Regions from separate parts of the Streptomyces sp. NPDC058671 genome, predicted to be linked through region 1. Evidence: riboswitches for the same ligand, from Rfam matches in the RefSeq annotation. Region 1 holds a riboswitch; the other holds the start of a gene.

Region 1 (8,436 bases):
GGCCTTGGCCCGTCCGGTCAGCCGGGGGATGACCCAGACGTGCGGGTCCGCCTCCTTGAGGTGGTAGAGGGAGCGCAGTGCCGCGTACTCGCGCAGCTGCCAGAGTTCGCCGTCGGTCTCCAGGTGGCGGCTGACGCTGTCGGCCGGATCGACCGGTTCGACGAGCAGCGGTGCGAAGGCCTCGTCGACGGACCGGGGCGCGTCGGGGAGTGCGGTGCGCAGCGCCTGGAGGAAACGCTCCTCCAGTTCCCGCCGCAGGCGCAGCAGGTCCGGATCCCACTCGCGGGAGTCGTCGACGCCCTCGAAGCCCCGGTAGTGGAGTTCGTACAGCAGGTACAGCGCGAGCTGCAGGTCCTCACCCCAGGGGTCCGCCCGCCGGATGCTTCCCTCGGTGTACGCCGGCGGCCGACCCGTCCGCAGGGCCCTCTCCACGGCGCCCGAGAGGTCACCGCGCCCCGCGACCAGGCGGGGGCCTGCGGTGGCTGCGTCCGGGGTGCTCGTGCTGAGCGACGTCATCGAAGGCTCCTGTCCTCGGGTGGCGGTGGCGGGCGGCCCGTCCGTGGGCGGGCGGAAACCGTGCACCCGCGTGTCTCGGCGACGGGCAACAGGCCGCCTACCCGCTCTGTACGGCACTATTCGGCCACCGCGCCCCGGGCGCGACCAGGAGACCGCCGCCTGGCCCACCCCTCCCTCGCCATCCGGGCCGGAGTCCCCCGAAAGGTGAGATACGACCTCGGGTCGGGGGTAGGGGGTGGCCATGGACGCCAACGACACCACACCCCTGCGCGCCGTCGCCCTCGTCTGCACTCTTTCCCCTTCCCCGGCCGCCTCCAGCTCGCAGCTGCTGGCCGAGCAGACCATGGCCGCCCTCAGCGATCACGGTGTGACCGGCAAGATCATCCGGATCGCCGACCACGACGTACGCCCCGGGGTGAAGACCGACATGGGCGACGGGGACGCGTGGCCCGAGATCCGCGACACGATCCTCGGCTGCGACATCCTCGTCCTGTCGACCCCGATCTGGCTCGGGCACCCGTCGAGCATCGCCCAGCGGGTGATGGAACGGCTGGACGCCGAGATCTCCGAGACCGACGAGGAAGGCCGGATGCTGACCTACGGCAAGGTCGCCGCGGTCTGTGTCGTGGGCAACGAGGACGGGGCGCACAAGGTGAGCGCCGACCTCTTCCAGGGGCTCAACGACGTCGGGTTCTCCCTCGCGCCGAACGCCGTCACCTACTGGGTCGGTGAAGCCATGCAGGGGACGGACTACCAGGACCTCGAGAAGACGCCGGAGAAGACCGCGGCCACGACCGCGACCCTCGCCGCCAACACCGCCCACCTCGCCCGCCGCCTCAAGTCGGTGCCGTACCCGGCATCGTCCTGAGGTGATCGACGCCCCGGAGCACAGCACCACCAGGCAGTACGTCCAACGCCCCAGAGCACGGAGATCCCGATGTCCCCTCAGGAACAAGCACCCGTCCCCGACCCCGTGACCGGCCACCCCCGGCCGCCCTTCCCCGACCAGGAGCAGGACCACCCCGGCTCGACCGAGGCCATGCGACCCCGTCCGGACCACGGTGAGGACTCGTACCGCGGTCACGACGTGCTCGTCGACCGGGTGGCGGTGGTCACCGGCGGTGACTCCGGGATCGGCAGGGCCGTCTGCCTGGCCTTCGCACGGGAGGGCGCGGACATCGTCTTCACCTACCTGCCGGAGGAGGACGAGGAGGCCGCGGAGACCGCGCGTCTGGTCCAGGAGGCGGGGCGCAAGGCTCTCCCCGTCGCCTGTGACATCCGTGACGAGAGCCAGTGCGCGGCCCTGATCGACCGTGCCGTGGAGGAGCACGGGCGCGTCGACGTCCTCGTCAACAACGCCGCCTACCAGATGGCGCAACCGGACGGGATCGAGGCCATCACCACCGAGCAGTTCGACCGGGTGATGAAGACCAACCTCTACGGGATGTTCTGGCTCTCCCGCAGTGCCCTGCCCCACATCCCGCGCGGGGGCTCCATCATCAACACCACCTCCGTGCAGGGCTACCAGCCCAGCCCGCACCTCCTCGACTACGCGATGACGAAGTCGGCGATCATCTCCTTCACGCACGGTCTGGCGCAGATGCTGGCCGAGCGCGGCATCCGTGTGAACGCGGTCGCGCCCGGCCCGGTGTGGACCCCGCTGATTCCGGCGACGATGCCGGACACGGAGGACTTCGGCCGCCAGTCGCCCCTGGGCCGGGCCGCCCAGCCGGCGGAGATGGCGCCCGCGTACGTCTTCCTGGCCTCGCCCGGGGCGAGCTACATCACCGGCGAGATCGTCAACGCGACCGGCGGCACGCCTCTGCCGTGAACCCGGGCAGGCCGCTGTGCAGGGGGCTCGGGCGAACGGAGACATTCGAGCAGGTGTTCGGTTGTGCGGGTATCCTGGGACCATGACCGCACCACGGCCGATCCCCGGCCTCCAGGGCTCCCTGTTCGACCAGGGTGACGACCCCCGCCCCGGCCCGTTCGACGGGATCAGGCGGACCACCCTCGCGCACGGGGCCTGGATCGACCATCTGCCGGGGTGGTTCCAGGGCGCCGACGTTCTGTTCGAGGAGCTCGTCGAACAGGTGCCGTGGCGTGCCGAGGAGCGGAAGATGTACGACGACGTCGTCGCCGTACCGCGCCTGCTCGCGTACTACCGCGAGGGTGAGCCCCTGCCGCACCCCGCTCTCGACGCGGCCCGCGCCGCCCTCGACGCCCATGTCGCGTCCGAGCTCGGCGAACCCTTCGTCACGGCCGGCCTCTGTCTGTACCGCGACGGGCGCGACAGCGTCGCCTGGCACGGTGACCGGACCGGTCGCTCCTCCACGCGGAACACGATGGTCGCCATCCTCTCCCTCGGTGATCCGCGCGACCTCGCTCTCCGCCCGCGCGGTGGTGGGCCCGCCGCGCTCCGACTTCCGCTGGGCCACGGTGACCTCGTGGTGATGGGCGGCTCCTGCCAGCGCACCTGGGACCACGCGATCCCGAAGACGAGCCGTGCGGTCGGCCCGCGGATCAGCGTGCAGTTCCGCCCGCGGGACGTCGCCTGAGGGGCCACGACCCTCGCCCTGGGCGTCACATCGGACCGATGACCTTCTTCCGCGTGTGCCCGTAGACCACCGACGTGCGTACGTGGCGAGTTCAGGGCGTTTCGTCATCTTGTCCAGGACGACGGCGTGCAGAGTGTCGGTGTCCCCCAGTTCCTGGGCCATGTCCCGAATCGAGCGCGGAGGAGCCACGCGCGGGCGGGGCGGGGGAGCCCCGACGGAGCCGGGCGCCAGCGCGAGTGCGCCGCCGGGTGGGACCGCGAGTGTGCCGGGCGGGGCTGTGATGCCCCGGGCCGTGGCACAGGCGGGTCCGGAGCCGGACGCGCCCGGGGCGGCCGTACCGACGTCACGAGGAGGGAACGACGGGAGCCGGCAGTCTCTCAGCCCCCACGGCTTGGCGAGCCGCACCCGTCAGGAAGGGTCCCCCGCCCCCTCACGTACAGTGGCCCCGGGCCGTGACTGGCGCTTGAGGTGGATCACCACCGGGGAGCGGCCCGGCGGGAGCGCCCCCCGGCGGGCCCGTCCGGATGCCGTGCGCCTGGGCGAACAACCCGTCGGAGACGAAGCCCAGGAGTCGCCATGTCCACCAGCACCGCCACCCTCATGGACGGCACGGCCCTCGCCCGCCGGACGGTCGAGGAGACCGCCGCCCGCGCCGCCGAGATCACCCGCCGCACCGGCGTCACGCCGTGTCTCGCGACCGTCCTCGTCGGCGAGGACCCGGCCTCCGTGACGTACGTGAAGATGAAGCAGAACCGTTGCGCCAAGGCCGGGATCCGCTCCCGGCACGTCGAACTGCCCGCCGCCACGACGACCGGGGAGCTCGTCGCCGCGATCACCGCCCTCTCCGAGGATCCCGAGGTCCACGGCATCCTGCTCCAGCACCCGGTCGGCCCGCACATCGACGAGCGCGCCGCCTTCGAGGCCATCACGCCCGCCAAGGACGTCGACGGCGTCACCATGGCCTCCTTCGCCGCCATGGGCTTCGGACTGCCCGGCTTCGTCTCCTGCACGCCCGGCGGGATCATGCGTCTCCTCGACGCGTACGGCGTGGAACTCCGCGGCAAGCGCGCCGTCGTCGTCGGCCGCAGCGCCATCCTCGGCAAGCCGGCCGGTCTGCTCCTCCTCGGCCGCGACGCCACCGTCACCTACTGCCACTCACGCACCGAGGACCTCGCCTCCGTCGTCCGCGAGGCCGACGTCCTCGTGGCGGCCGTCGGCAAGCCGAACTTCATCAAGGGCGCCGACATCAAGCCCGGTGCCGTCGTCGTCGACGCCGGCTACAACCCGGGCAACGTCGGTGACGTCGACTTCGCGACGGCCGCCGAACGCGCCTCCCTCATCACCCCGGTCCCCGGCGGCGTCGGCCCCATGACCATCGCCGTGCTCCTCGCCCAGACGGTCGAGGGCGCGGAGCGTCAGCTCGGCCTGTAGGGGAGTCATGACGGGGCGACGGCAGGGGTGGTGGCGGACCGGAGCGCGGCAGGGGATTGTCACGGTTCTGTACGGGCGGCGGTCATCCTCCGAAAAAGGGTGGCCGCGGGCCCCCCGACGGGCGAACCTGGACCCCGTGCCCCACCCGTCCCCCGCCACCCCGCCGCCGCACCGCCGACCGGACGCTCCCGGCTCGACCGAACCGACGGCGTCCGAGACGTCAGCCGAGCCCGTGGTCTCCGCGGCGTCTGCCGAACGCGCGGCCCTCGACGCGCCTGCCCCACCGGACGCCTCCCCCGCCGAACGCGCGGCCTCCGCCCCACCGGCCCCCGCGTCCGCCGAACGCGCGGCCTTTGCCGCGCCGGACGGCTCCGACGTCCTCGCCGCGCGCGCCGGTGCCGAGTCCGGGTGGTCGCCACGCCTCGGCCGGCTCGGCGCGGCCAAGCCGGTGCCGGCCGCGGGGCGCGCGCAGTGGTTCGGCGCGCCGGTCGTCCCGCTGCTGGTGGCCGCGCTGGTGGCGGGCGCCTTCGTGGTCGTTCGGGGCGGGGCCGAGCAGGACCTCGCTCACGACGGCCGACCGGGCGGTGAGCAGGTCGGCTTGCCCTCGCCCCGAGCCTCCGACGCCGGGAACGCCACCTCATCGACCGACGGCCAGGCGAGCGACACGCGCGGCGGACACAGCGGTACGCCCGGAGGCGGCGCACCCGACGCCCGCGCGGACATCACACCGACGGATGCCACACCGTCGGACGCCACCGTGACGGCCGACGCGACCGCCGACGGCGCACCGACCCGCACCGGACCCGCCCACCCGCCCTCCCGCGCCGACGGCAGTGTGACGCGCGTGTCCCCGACCCCCTCCCGTGGCGGAACCACCGCGCCCACACCCCGGCCGACCGGCACCGTCACGCGCGACCGCACACCGGCCCGGCCCGTCTCCTTCGAGGCGCTGCGCGTCGGCGACTGCTTCGACATCGACCGCGACGCGCCGGGCACCGCCCTCCGACGCTCCTGCGACACGCCGCACCACGCCGAACTCGTCTCCCGGCTCCGACTGACCGGAGTCCTCGCCACCGACACGGCGGTCCGCGAGGCGGCGGCCGTACTGTGCCGCGAACCCCTCCGCCGCAAGGCCGCGTTGCAGCCGCTCGGCACGCGCTGGACCACCTTCGTCCAGTACCCGTACCGGACCAGCTATCTTCTCGGCTCGGCCACCGTGGCCTGCAGCCTGGTCGCTCCCTCCGCCACCGGTGGCAAGCTCAGCCGCCCGCTCCTGTAGCACCGGCGGCGAAGGCCGTGGCGAGAGCCGTCGCCGGATCACGGTCCGGCGGACCCGCGGGGGCCCAGCGGGCACCGGACTTGAGGTACGGCCACCAGCGTCCGTCCTCGCCGAGTCGCAGCTGTGCCTCCGCGCCCACCGCCGTCCACCGCGCGCCGCCCGCCCGCCGCAGCACCGGCCGTTCGTCGTCCTCCCAGGCCTCCAGGAGCCGGGCCCCGGCCCGGGTGAGCGCCTCGGGGTCCGGCGTCCACTCCTCCTCCAGTACGGCGAGGGCGGCCGCGCCACCGAACCGCCATGCGCGCGTGGCCAGGTCAAGCTCCGCCCGCGTCCGGCCCGAACCCGTGGCGAGCCGCGCCGCGATCCAGGGCGCGGGGGAGGCCGTCGCCAGCCGTGCGGCATCCTGAGCGACCGTCAGACGCGGGTCGAGCGGCGCCGCCCCGTGGGCGTCGACGAGCATCCGGTGCGCGCGGGCCGCCGCGTCCGAAGCCAGGAACTCCAGCGCCGCCGGGTCGATCCCGGGTTCCGGCTCCGTCTCCGTGTCCAGGGACGGTGACCGCCCGGGCGCGTCGGAGGCGACCGGAGGATCGGGCAGCGGCGGCAGCAGGAACTCCGCCGCGTACGCCTCCTCTGGCGACACGCCGGGTATCCCACCGGCGCCCGAGGCGGTCCCTTCATCCGGCGTGTCGTCCGTGTCCGGACCGCCACGCACGGCACGCGAAGCACTGCGCGTCTGCAGCTGGTCGATCAGCGTGCGCTCCCCGCGCCCCCGCATGAGCAGCAGGACGAAGGGATCCTCATCGATCAGACGTGCCACCTGGTAACAGAGCGCCGAGGTGTGCGGACAGTGGTCCCAGGCCTCGCAGCCGCACTCCGCATCGAGGTCACCGATCCCCGGCAGCAGATCGAGCCCGGCCGCCGCCGCGTCCTCCACCAGGTGCGGCGGCATCTCCCGTTCGAGGAGTGCCGCGATGTGGCCCGCGCTGTCCACGGCGAGGTCGAGGAGCCGTTCCCACTCCTCCTCCGAGAACTCCCGCACCAGGACGTCACCGCGGTACGGCGTGCCGTCGCGGTCCTTGACCACCGCCGTGATCCGGCCCGGCCGTACCGACACGGCGCCGACCGCTCCCGCGCGCGCGTGCCGGCGTCCCGCCTTGAGCTGCGCGCCGTCGAGCGCGGTGTCCTCCAGGGCCTTGAGCCACGCGCGGCCCCACCAGGTCCGGGTGAAGGCCCCGCCAGAAGCGGGCGGCAGCGCCGCGAACGTACGCTCCTCGTCCCCGTGTCCGTACCCGCTCATCGTCCGTCCCCCCGCAGTCGCACCAGCTCCGCCAGTTCGGCGTCGGTCAGTTCGGTCAGTTCCGGCGGCGTGTCCCCGCCCGTTCCCAGGACGCTGTCCGCCAGTTCCCTCTTGCGGTCGAGCATGGTCGCGATCCGGTCCTCGATCGTCCCCTCGGCGATCAGCCGGTGGACCTGCACCGGCCGGTCCTGCCCGATCCGGTACGCGCGGTCGGTGGCCTGGGCCTCCACGGCGGGGTTCCACCAGCGGTCGTAGTGCACGACGTGCTCGGCGCGGGTGAGGTTGAGCCCCGTACCGGCGGCCTTCAGGGAGAGGAGGAAGACCGGGACCTCCCCGTCCTGGAAACGGGCGACCATCGCCTCACGTTGGGCGACCGGTGTCCCGCCGTGCAGGAACTGCGTCCGCACGCCCCGCGCGGCGAGGTGTGTCTCCAGGAGCCTGGCCATCCCCACGTACTGGGTGAAGACCAGGGTGCACGCGCCCTCGGCGAGGATCGTGTCGAGCAACTCGTCGAGCAGCTCCAGCTTCCCCGAGCGGCCCTCGATCCTCGGCCGTTCCTCCTTGAGGTACTGCGCCGGGTGGTTGCAGATCTGCTTGAGTCCCGTCAGCAGCTTCACGACCAGACCGCGCCGCGCCATGCCGTCGGCCTCGGAGATCGCCGCGAGGGTCTCCCGCACCACCGCCTCGTAGAGACCGGCCTGTTCCGGTGTCAGGGACACGGCCCGGTCCGTCTCCGTCTTCGGTGGCAGCTCGGGCGCGATACCGGGGTCCGACTTGCGGCGGCGCAGCAGGAACGGCCGGACGAGCGCGGCGAGTCGCGCGGAGGCGGCCGGGTCCCTGCCGCCCTCGACGGCGGCGGCGAACCTGGTCCTGAACGCGCCCAGGCTGCCGAGGAGTCCGGGCGTCGTCCAGTCCAGGATCGCCCACAGTTCGGAGAGGTTGTTCTCCACGGGTGTGCCGGACAGCGCCACGCGCGCGCGGGCTCCGATGGTCCGCAGCTGCCTGGCCGTCGCCGAGTACGGGTTCTTGACGTGCTGCGCCTCGTCCGCGACGACGAGTCCCCAGCTCCGCGCGGCGAGCCGGGCCGCGTCGAGCCGCATGGTGCCGTAGGTGGTGAGGACGAAGCCGCCGTCGGTGAGGTCCTCCAGGTCGCGGGTCGCACCGTGGAAGCGGCGCACCGGCGTGCCGGGCGCGAACTTCTCGATCTCCCGCTGCCAGTTGCCCATGAGGGAGGTCGGGCAGACGACGAGGGTGGGCCCGGCGGCTGCCGGGTCGGACTGACGGTGCAGATGCAGCGCGATCACCGTGATCGTCTTGCCGAGTCCCATGTCGTCGGCGAGACATCCACCGAGACCGAG
Region 2 (8,436 bases), on a different contig from region 1:
CGGGCCGCGTGAACTCGCCTCGACCACCGGCTGGGCGGCCAAGCCGCTGCTCGGCCGCGAGGGCGCGGGCGTCACCCTCCACGACGCCGGCACGGAACCGTTCGTACGGGACGGGGAGCCCTGCTGCTACCAGGAACTGGCCCCGCTGCCCGACTTCGACGGCAACCGGGTGGTGCTCGGCGCGTGGGTCGTCGAGAACGAGGCGGCGGGGCTCGGGATACGGGAGTCGGCAGGACTCGTCACCGACGAGTACGCCCGCTTCCTCCCGCACGTGATCCTCTGACCCCTCCCGGAGAGGCCCCCGCCGCTGCGCCGGCGGGGCGGATCAGTCCGACAGCACGCCCCTCAGCTGTTCGAGACCCCAGTCCAGGTCCTCCTTCGAGATCACCAGCGGGGGTGCGATCCGGATCGTCGAGCCGTGGGTGTCCTTCACCAGGACACCTCGCTCCATCAGCTTCTCCGAGATCTCCCGGCCCGTGCCCCGCGACGGCGCGACGTCCACGCCGGCCCACAGCCCGCGTCCGCGCACCGCCTCCACCGCGCCGGCGCCCACGAGCAGCCCCAGCTCCGCGTGGAGATGGTCGCCCAGCTCCGCCGCCCGCTCCTGGAACTCGCCCGTCCGCAGCATCGCGATCACCTCGAGGGCCACCGCGCACGCCAGCGGGTTCCCGCCGAACGTCGACCCGTGCTCACCCGGCCGGAACACCCCGAGCACGTCCCGGTCGGCGACCACCGCCGACACCGGCACCACCCCGCCGCCCAGCGCCTTCCCCAGGACGTACATGTCCGGCACCACACCCTCGTGCTCGCACGCGAACGTCCGTCCCGTCCGGCCGAGGCCCGACTGGATCTCGTCCGCCACGAACAGCACGTTCCGCCGGCGCGTCAGCTCCCGCACCCCCGCCAGATAACCGGCCGGCGGGACCAGGACCCCCGCCTCGCCCTGGATCGGTTCGATCAGCACGGCCACCGTGTTCTCGGTGACCGCGGCCTCCATCGCCGTCAGGTCCCCGTACGGCACGATCTCGAACCCCGGCGTGTACGGACCGTAGTGGTCCCGCGCCTCGTGGTCCGTGGAGAAGCTGACGATCGTCGTCGTCCTGCCGTGGAAGTTGTTCGCCGCGACCACGATCTTCGCGTGCCCGTCCGGCACGCCCTTCACCTCGTACCCCCACTTCCTGGCGGTCTTCACGGCCGTCTCGACCGCCTCCGCGCCGGTGTTCATCGGCAGCACCGCCTCCTTCCCGCACAACTCGGCGAGTTGGGCGCAGAAGTCGGCGAACCGGTCGTGGTGGAAGGCGCGCGAGGTCAGCGTCACCCGCTCCAGCTGGGCCTTCGCCGCGTCGATCAGACGCCGGTTGCCGTGCCCGAAGTTGAGCGCCGAGTACCCGGCGAGCAGGTCGAGGTAGCGGCGCCCCTCGACATCGGTCATCCAGGCGCCGTCCGCCGAAGCGACGACGACCGGCAGGGGGTGGTAGTTGTGAGCGCTGTGCGCCTCCGCCGAAGCGATCGCGTCTTGTGTGCCCGACACGGGATCTCCGTTCGTCCTGCGGCTCGCGGGATGGACCCGCCGAAGGGGTTGTGGTCCCTGTTTCTATCGTCGCTCGCGCACCGGGCGGGGAAACCTCGCGCACGGCGCGCCCTTCGCGGGTGTCGTGTCGGGCAGGCCGTGACCGCGTGTCCCCGCTCCGGCCGGACCGACGAGACCCCCGCTACTCTGAGAACACGCACGGCGACTGGCGCACGGGGAAGCGACCCCGGGGGAGCCGTGCGCGGCAACCACACGGGACGCCGCCCGCCTGGGCGTCACGGGACCTCGTCCCGCGTGGCGCCGCGCCTCCCACGCAGCGCCCCGGGACCCACCGACGCCCCGGAGGATCCCCGCATGAACGCCCCGCAGCATCCCGCGCTCGCCGCCGCCGACCCCGAGCTCGCCGCCCTCGTCGACGCCGAGGAACGGCTCCAGGGGGAGACCCTGCGCCTCATCCCCAGCGAGAACTACGTCTCCGCCGCCGTCCTCGAAGCCTCCGGCACCGTCCTCCAGAACAAGTACAGCGAGGGCTACCCCGGCCGCCGCTACTACGAGGGCCAGCAGATCATCGACCGGGTCGAGACCCTCGCCGTCGAGCGCGCCAAGGCCGTCTTCGGCGTCGAGCACGCCAACGTCCAGCCCTACTCCGGCTCCCCGGCCAACCTCGCCGTGTACCTCGCCTTCGCCGAGCCCGGTGACACCGTCATGGGCATGGCCCTGCCGATGGGCGGCCACCTCACCCACGGCTGGGGCGTCTCCGCCACCGGCAGGTGGTTCCGCGGCGTCCAGTACGGCGTCCGCCCCGCGACCTCCGAGGGCGACGGCCTCATCGACTTCGACGAGGTCCGCGACCTCGCCCTCAAGGAGCGCCCGAAGGTGATCTTCTGCGGCGGCACCGCGCTGCCCCGCACGATCGACTTCGCCGCCTTCGGCGAGATCGCCCGTGAGGTCGGTGCCGTGCTCGTCGCCGACATCGCCCATATCGCCGGCCTCATCGCGGGCGGCGCCCACCCGTCCCCCGTCCCGCACGTGGACGTGATCTCCACGACCACCCACAAGACCCTGCGCGGCCCGCGCGGCGCCATGCTCATGTCCCGCGAGGAGCACGCCAAGGCGCTCGACAAGGCCGTCTTCCCCGGCCTCCAGGGCGGCCCGCACAACCAGACCACCGCCGCCATCGCCGTCGCCCTCCGCGAGGCCTCCCAGCCCTCCTTCCGCGACTACGCCCACGCCGTCGTCGCCAACGCCAAGGCCCTCGCCGAGGCGCTCCTCGCCCGCGGCTTCGACCTGGTCTCCGGCGGCACCGACAACCACCTGATCCTGATGGACCTGACCCCCAAGCAGGTCCCGGGCAAGATCGCCGCGAAGGCCCTCGACCGGGCGGGCATCGTCGTCAACCACAACACCGTCCCCTACGACCCCCGCAAGCCGTTCGACCCCTCCGGCATCCGCATCGGCACCCCCTCCCTCACCTCGCGCGGCCTGGCCCCCGAGCACATGGACCAGGTCGCCGACTGGATCGACCGCGGCGTCACGGCGGCCGGCACGGGCGACGAGGACGCCCTCCGCACCCTCCGCGCCGAGGTCGCCGACCTGATGAGCGCGCACCCGGCCCCGGGCCTCCCCGTCTGACCGCGCCAGGGACCGGACCGGCAGTCACCCGCCGGGGCCCAGGGACTCCGCCGCCCGGCGGGCCTCCTCCCGGTCCGGTATGCCCTCCAGCCGGAAGGTGCGCACGCCCCCGCTCCTCGTCCAGAGGAGCGTGGGGCCCGCCGTGCGGACCTCGTGGGTCCAGGCCGTGCCCGCCCCGTCCGTCAGCGGGACCGTCAGGAGGTGCGGGGCCGCGAACCAGTAGCCCTGCGCGCCGTCCGGGAGGTCGACCCACTCCGGTCGCGTCCTGACCTGTTTGGCGAAGCCGATGTCCAGGCGGGCCGGGAACTCGTCCAGCCGGACCGTCCGCCCCCCGTCGCGCCAGCACAGGCTGATCACCGCCCGGCCCCGCTCGGCCGACCCCGTCACCGTGACCGCGTCCGGCGCGCCGAGCGCCCCCGGTATCAGAGGCTCGAAGCCCGCCCTGCGCCCGGCCTCCGCCAACGGCACCGGCTCCGCGCATCCGGGCACCGGCACCGCGCCTCCGTCCGGGACCCGGCGCCCCTCCGGGTCGTACCGCACGGCCACCCCGCCGAAGCCGAACCACTCCGCCACCGCCGCCCGCACCGGCGGGGTCAGCACCAGGACGATCAGCACCCCGGTGAGGCCCGCGACCAGCGCCCGCCACCGCTCGCGCGCCCACGCCCACGCCGAGGCCCACGCAGGGACCCACGCCGACGTCCACCGCCGTCGCCGGCCCGGCCCGGGCACCTGCTCGGGCACCCCTTCGGGCACCCCTTCGGGCGTCGGCGTCGGCACCCGCTCGGCGAGGAGCTGTGCGAGCACCCGCTCGGCCATCGTCCCGCCGTCCACGTCCGGCACCCGCAGCCGCCGTCCCAGCTCCCGCAGCTCGTCCGGCAGCTCCTCGTCAGCCACGCCCCTCGCCTCCTTCCCGGTCCTCGCCGAGCTCCAGTCCCAGTTTCCGCAGCGCCCGGCTCAGCCGGGACTTCACCGTCCCCTTCGGCCAGCCCAGCGCCTGCGCCGTCTCCGCCTCGTCCAGCTCCAGGAGATAGCGGTGGATCACCACCTGCCGGTGGTCCTCGCCGAGACCGTCCAGGGCGTCGAGCAGCCGCCGGCTCCGCTCCCGCTCCTCGGCCGCGACCGCCGGGTCCGCCGACTCCGGTATCCGCGGCTCACCGCCGAGCAGGTCCGCCTCCCGGTCCGCGACGGCCCGCCGCCGCCCCGCCGCCCGCACTGTGTTCCTGGTCTCATTGACGACGATCCGCAACAGCCACGGCCGGAACGCCGCCCCCTCCTGGAACCGCCCCAGCGAGCGGTACGCCTTGAAGAAGGCCTGCTGCACCACGTCCTCGGCCTCCGCGCCGGCGCCGCACGCCACCGCCGCCCTCAGAGCGACCGCCGTATGCGCGCGAACCAGCACCGCGTACGCCTCCGGCTCTCCGGCGCGTACCCGTGCGATCACCGCGGCCTCGTCGGCGACCAGGCCCCCCTCCCGCGTCCTCACACTCTTGATACACCGGCAGTCCGGGATCGGTTCCCACACCTGAGAGAATGATGTGCATGGCCTCTGACAGCCCGCCCGTCACCCACCTCCACCCTCAGGGGAATGGCTCCGCCGTGCAGCATCGACCGCGTGTGCTCTCCGGAATCCAGCCCACCGCAGGCTCGTTCCACCTCGGCAACTACCTCGGCGCCGTGCGCCAGTGGGTCGCCCTCCAGGAGACCCACGACGCCTTCTACATGGTCGTCGACCTGCACGCGATCACGGTTCCCCAGGACCCCGCCGAGCTGCGCGCCAACACCCGGCTCGCCGCCGCCCAGCTGCTCGCCGCCGGTCTCGACCCGGAGCGCTGCACCCTCTTCGTCCAGAGCCACGTCCCCGAGCACGCGCAGCTCGGCTGGGTCATGAACTGCCTCACGGGCTTCGGCGAGGCCTCCCGTATGACCCAGTTCAAGGACAAGTCGGCCAAGCAGGGTGCCGACCGCGCCACCGTCGGCCTCTTCACGTACCCGATCCTCCAGGTCGCGGACATCCTGCTCTACCAGGCCAACGAGGTCCCGGTCGGCGAGGACCAGCGCCAGCACATCGAGCTGACCCGTGACCTCGCGGAGCGCTTCAACGGCCGCTTCGGCGAGACCTTCACGATCCCCAAGCCGTACATCCTCAGGGAGACGGCGAAGATCTACGACCTCCAGGACCCGGCGGTCAAGATGAGCAAGTCGGCGTCCACGCCGAAGGGCCTCATCAACCTCCTGGACGACCCGAAGGCCACCGCGAAGAAGGTCAAGAGCGCGGTCACCGACACCGACACGGTGATCCGGTTCGACCCGGAGAACAAGGCGGGCGTCTCCAACCTGCTCACGATCATGTCCACGCTCACCTCCACGTCCGTCGAGGACCTGGTCACGAGCTACGAGGGCAAGATGTACGGCGCACTGAAGACGGACCTGGCCGAGGTCATGGTGGACTTCGTCACGCCGTTCCGGGCGCGCACCCAGGAATACCTGGACGACCCCGAGACGCTGGACTCGGTCCTGGCCAAGGGAGCGGAGAAGGCCCGCGCGGTCGCCGCGGAGACGCTGGCGCAGACGTACGAGCGGATGGGCTTCCTGCCCGCCAAGCACTGAGGCGGAGGACCCTGGCCACAAGGGTGGTACAGGACGCACACTGGCGGCTGAACCACCGCACACCAGTCGACGGACGACGGAGGAGAACGACGTGGGGACCGTAACGCTCGGCGTTTCGATCGCGGTCCCGGAGCCCTACGGCAGCCTGCTCCAGGAGCGGCGCGCCGGCTTCGGGGACCCGGCCGCGTACGGCATCCCCACGCACATCACCCTCGTCCCGCCGACCGAGGTCCCGGAGGAGCGGCTGCCGGAGATCGAGGCGTACCTCGCACGTGTCGCCGCCGGCCACCAGCCCTTCCCGGTGCGCCTCCAGGGCACCGGGACCTTCCGGCCGCTCTCCCCGGTCGTCTACGTGAAGGTGAAGGAGGGCCACTCCCTCTGCCACCGGCTCCAGCACGTGATCCGGGACGAGTCGGGGCCGCTGGTGCGCGAGCTCCAGTTCCCGTACCACCCGCACGTCACCGTGGCGCACGGCATCTCCGAGGAGGGGATGGACCGGGCGTTCGAGGAGCTCGCCGGCTACGAGGCGGCGTGGATCTGCCGCTCCTTCGCGCTGTACGAGCAGGGCCCGGACGGGGTGTGGCGGAAGCTGTACGACTACCTGTTCGGCAGCGGCCGCCCGGTCTCGGCCGTCCCCACCCAGGGCGGCAGCCCGGTCGACACGCCGTCGGGGTCCCCGACGGCCTGACCGCCGGGGACCCCGCGCCGCGAGGTCCCGCCGCCTCGCACCGGCGGGTCTCACACCGGCAGGCGTCGGAACAGCGGCCTCGGCACATGCCGTACCGCCGCCATCACCATCCGCAGCGCCCCCGGCACCCACACCGTCTCCGAGCGGCGCCGCAGACCCAGCTCGACGGCGGTCGCGACCGCCTCGGGGGTCGTCGCGAGCGGTGTCTCCGCGAGCCCGGCCGTCATCTTCGAGCGGACGAATCCGGGCCGTACGACCATGACGTGCACCCCGGTGCCGTGCAGCGCGTCCCCGAGCCCCTGGGCGAAGGCGTCGAGACCGGCCTTCGAGGACCCGTAGATGAAGTCGGCGCGACGGGCCCGTTCGCCCGCCACCGAGGAGAGCACCACCAGGGAGCCGTGCCCCTGCGCCTGGAGCGCGCCCGCGCAGACGAGCCCGGCCGAGACGGCGCCGATGTAGTTGGTCCGGGCGACGCGGACGGCGGCCACCGGGTCGGACTCGTCCCGCGCCTGGTCGCCGAGGACCCCGAAGGCGAGGAGCACCATGTCGATGTCGCCCTCGGTGAAGATCTTGCCGAGCCGCTCCTCGTGGGACTCGGTGTCGAGCGCGTCGAACGGGACGGTCCGCACGTCCGCGCCGAGCGCGCGCAGCGAGTCGGCCGCGGCGGTGAGCGCGGGGGAGGGGCGTCCGGCGAGCCAGACGGTACGGGTACGCCGGGCGATCAGCCGGCGGGCGGTGGCGAGCCCGATCTCGGAGGTGCCACCGAGGACGAGCAGGGACTGCGGGGCGCCGAAGGCGTCCTTCATGGGGTCTCCTCAGATTCCGAGGCGGCGGGAGAGGTCCGAGGTGAAGACGGACCCGGGGTCGAGCGCGGTGCGCAGGGCCCGGAACTCGTCGAGCCGCGGGTACATCGCGGCCGCCGTCTCCGGCCGTACCCGGGAGTCCTCGGCTAGCTGGACCCGGCCGCCCGCACCCGCGACGTCCTCGTCGAGCGCGTCGAGGAAGGCTCCGAGCCCGGGGAGGCCGGCCGGCAGGTCGAGGGCGAGCCCCCAGCCGGGGAGCGGGAACGACAGCGGACCGGGGCCGCCCGCGCCGAAGCGCCGGAGGACGGCGTGGAAGGAGGGGCAGCCGCGGTCCGCGATCCGCCGCACCACCCTCCGCAGGGTGTCCTCCTGTCCGTCCGGGACGACGAAGCGGTAGGGGACGAGCCCCGCGCGCCCGTGGAGCCGGTTCCAGTGCGGGACGCCGTCGAGGGGGTGGAAGAGGGCGGTGAGCGGCCGGAGCCGGCCGGTGCTTTCGCGGAGCGACCCGCGGTACCGCAGCTCGTCGATGAGCCCCGCGGCGGTACGGCCGAGCAGCCCGCCGGGAACGTACGGCGGCGGGGCGGGCAGCCGTCCGGGCCGCAGGGCGAGCGGCGCGCGGCGGGCCCGGTGGCGGCGGGGCAGCGCGTCGTACGGGGCGTGGTCGCCGCGCGTGAGGACGGCGCGGCCGATGGTGGCGCCCCGGGAGCGCAGGTCGATCCGGGCGACGGAGTAGCGGTACCGGTGGTCGGTGGCGGCGAGCCGGTCCATCAGGTCGTCGAGGTCCCGGGCGCGCTCGGTGTCGAGGGCCATCAGCGAGGTCTCGACGGGCAGCAGCCGCAGGGTGACGGCGAGGATGACGCCGGTCAGGCCCAGGCCGCCGGTGGTGGCGTCGAAGAGCGGGGTGCCGGGCAGCACGGTCCGGATCTCGCCGTCGGCGGTGAGGAGCCGGAGCGCGGTCACGTGCCGCCCGAAGGCGCCGGCGGCCCGGTGGTTCGCGCCGTGGACGTCGGCGGCGACGGCCCCGCCGACGGTGGCGTGCCGGGTCGCGGGGACGACCGGGACGAACCAGCCCAGCGGCAGCAGCGCCTCCATGAGCCGGTGCAGGCTGACGCCCGCCTCGCAGACGACGAGACCGGCGGCGGGGTCGACGGCCAGGATCCGGTCGAGGCCGGTCA

What was found. A riboswitch is a leader RNA that binds a small molecule or an ion and turns the genes downstream of it on or off. The one in region 1 is predicted to bind ZMP and ZTP.
Region 2: another riboswitch for ZMP and ZTP. It lies ahead of glyA (serine hydroxymethyltransferase); the one in region 1 lies ahead of ACFWV2_RS21075 (bifunctional 5,10-methylenetetrahydrofolate dehydrogenase/5,10-methenyltetrahydrofolate cyclohydrolase).

Annotation. Positions count from the first base shown of each region.
Region 1 is NZ_JBHXSA010000016.1:133,787-142,222, forward strand. It holds gene ACFWV2_RS21055 (iron-containing redox enzyme family protein) at 1-516, opposite strand, end outside; gene ACFWV2_RS21060 (flavodoxin family protein) at 758-1,384, shown strand; gene ACFWV2_RS21065 (SDR family oxidoreductase) at 1,454-2,347, shown strand; gene ACFWV2_RS21070 (alpha-ketoglutarate-dependent dioxygenase AlkB) at 2,430-3,074, shown strand; ZMP/ZTP riboswitch at 3,517-3,622, shown strand; gene ACFWV2_RS21075 (bifunctional 5,10-methylenetetrahydrofolate dehydrogenase/5,10-methenyltetrahydrofolate cyclohydrolase) at 3,651-4,505, shown strand; gene ACFWV2_RS21080 (hypothetical protein) at 4,642-5,784, shown strand; gene ACFWV2_RS21085 (SWF or SNF family helicase) at 5,765-7,078, opposite strand; gene ACFWV2_RS21090 (DEAD/DEAH box helicase) at 7,075-8,436, opposite strand, start outside.
Region 2 is NZ_JBHXSA010000022.1:46,495-54,930, reverse strand. It holds gene ACFWV2_RS25375 (glutathionylspermidine synthase family protein) at 1-283, shown strand, start outside; gene rocD (ornithine--oxo-acid transaminase) at 326-1,531, opposite strand; ZMP/ZTP riboswitch at 1,723-1,812, shown strand; gene glyA (serine hydroxymethyltransferase) at 1,886-3,163, shown strand; gene ACFWV2_RS25360 (hypothetical protein) at 3,188-4,057, opposite strand; gene ACFWV2_RS25355 (RNA polymerase sigma factor) at 4,050-4,646, opposite strand; gene trpS (tryptophan--tRNA ligase) at 4,760-5,770, shown strand; gene ACFWV2_RS25345 (2'-5' RNA ligase family protein) at 5,862-6,458, shown strand; gene ACFWV2_RS25340 (decaprenylphospho-beta-D-erythro-pentofuranosid-2-ulose 2-reductase) at 6,509-7,264, opposite strand; gene ACFWV2_RS25335 (FAD-binding protein) at 7,274-8,436, opposite strand, start outside.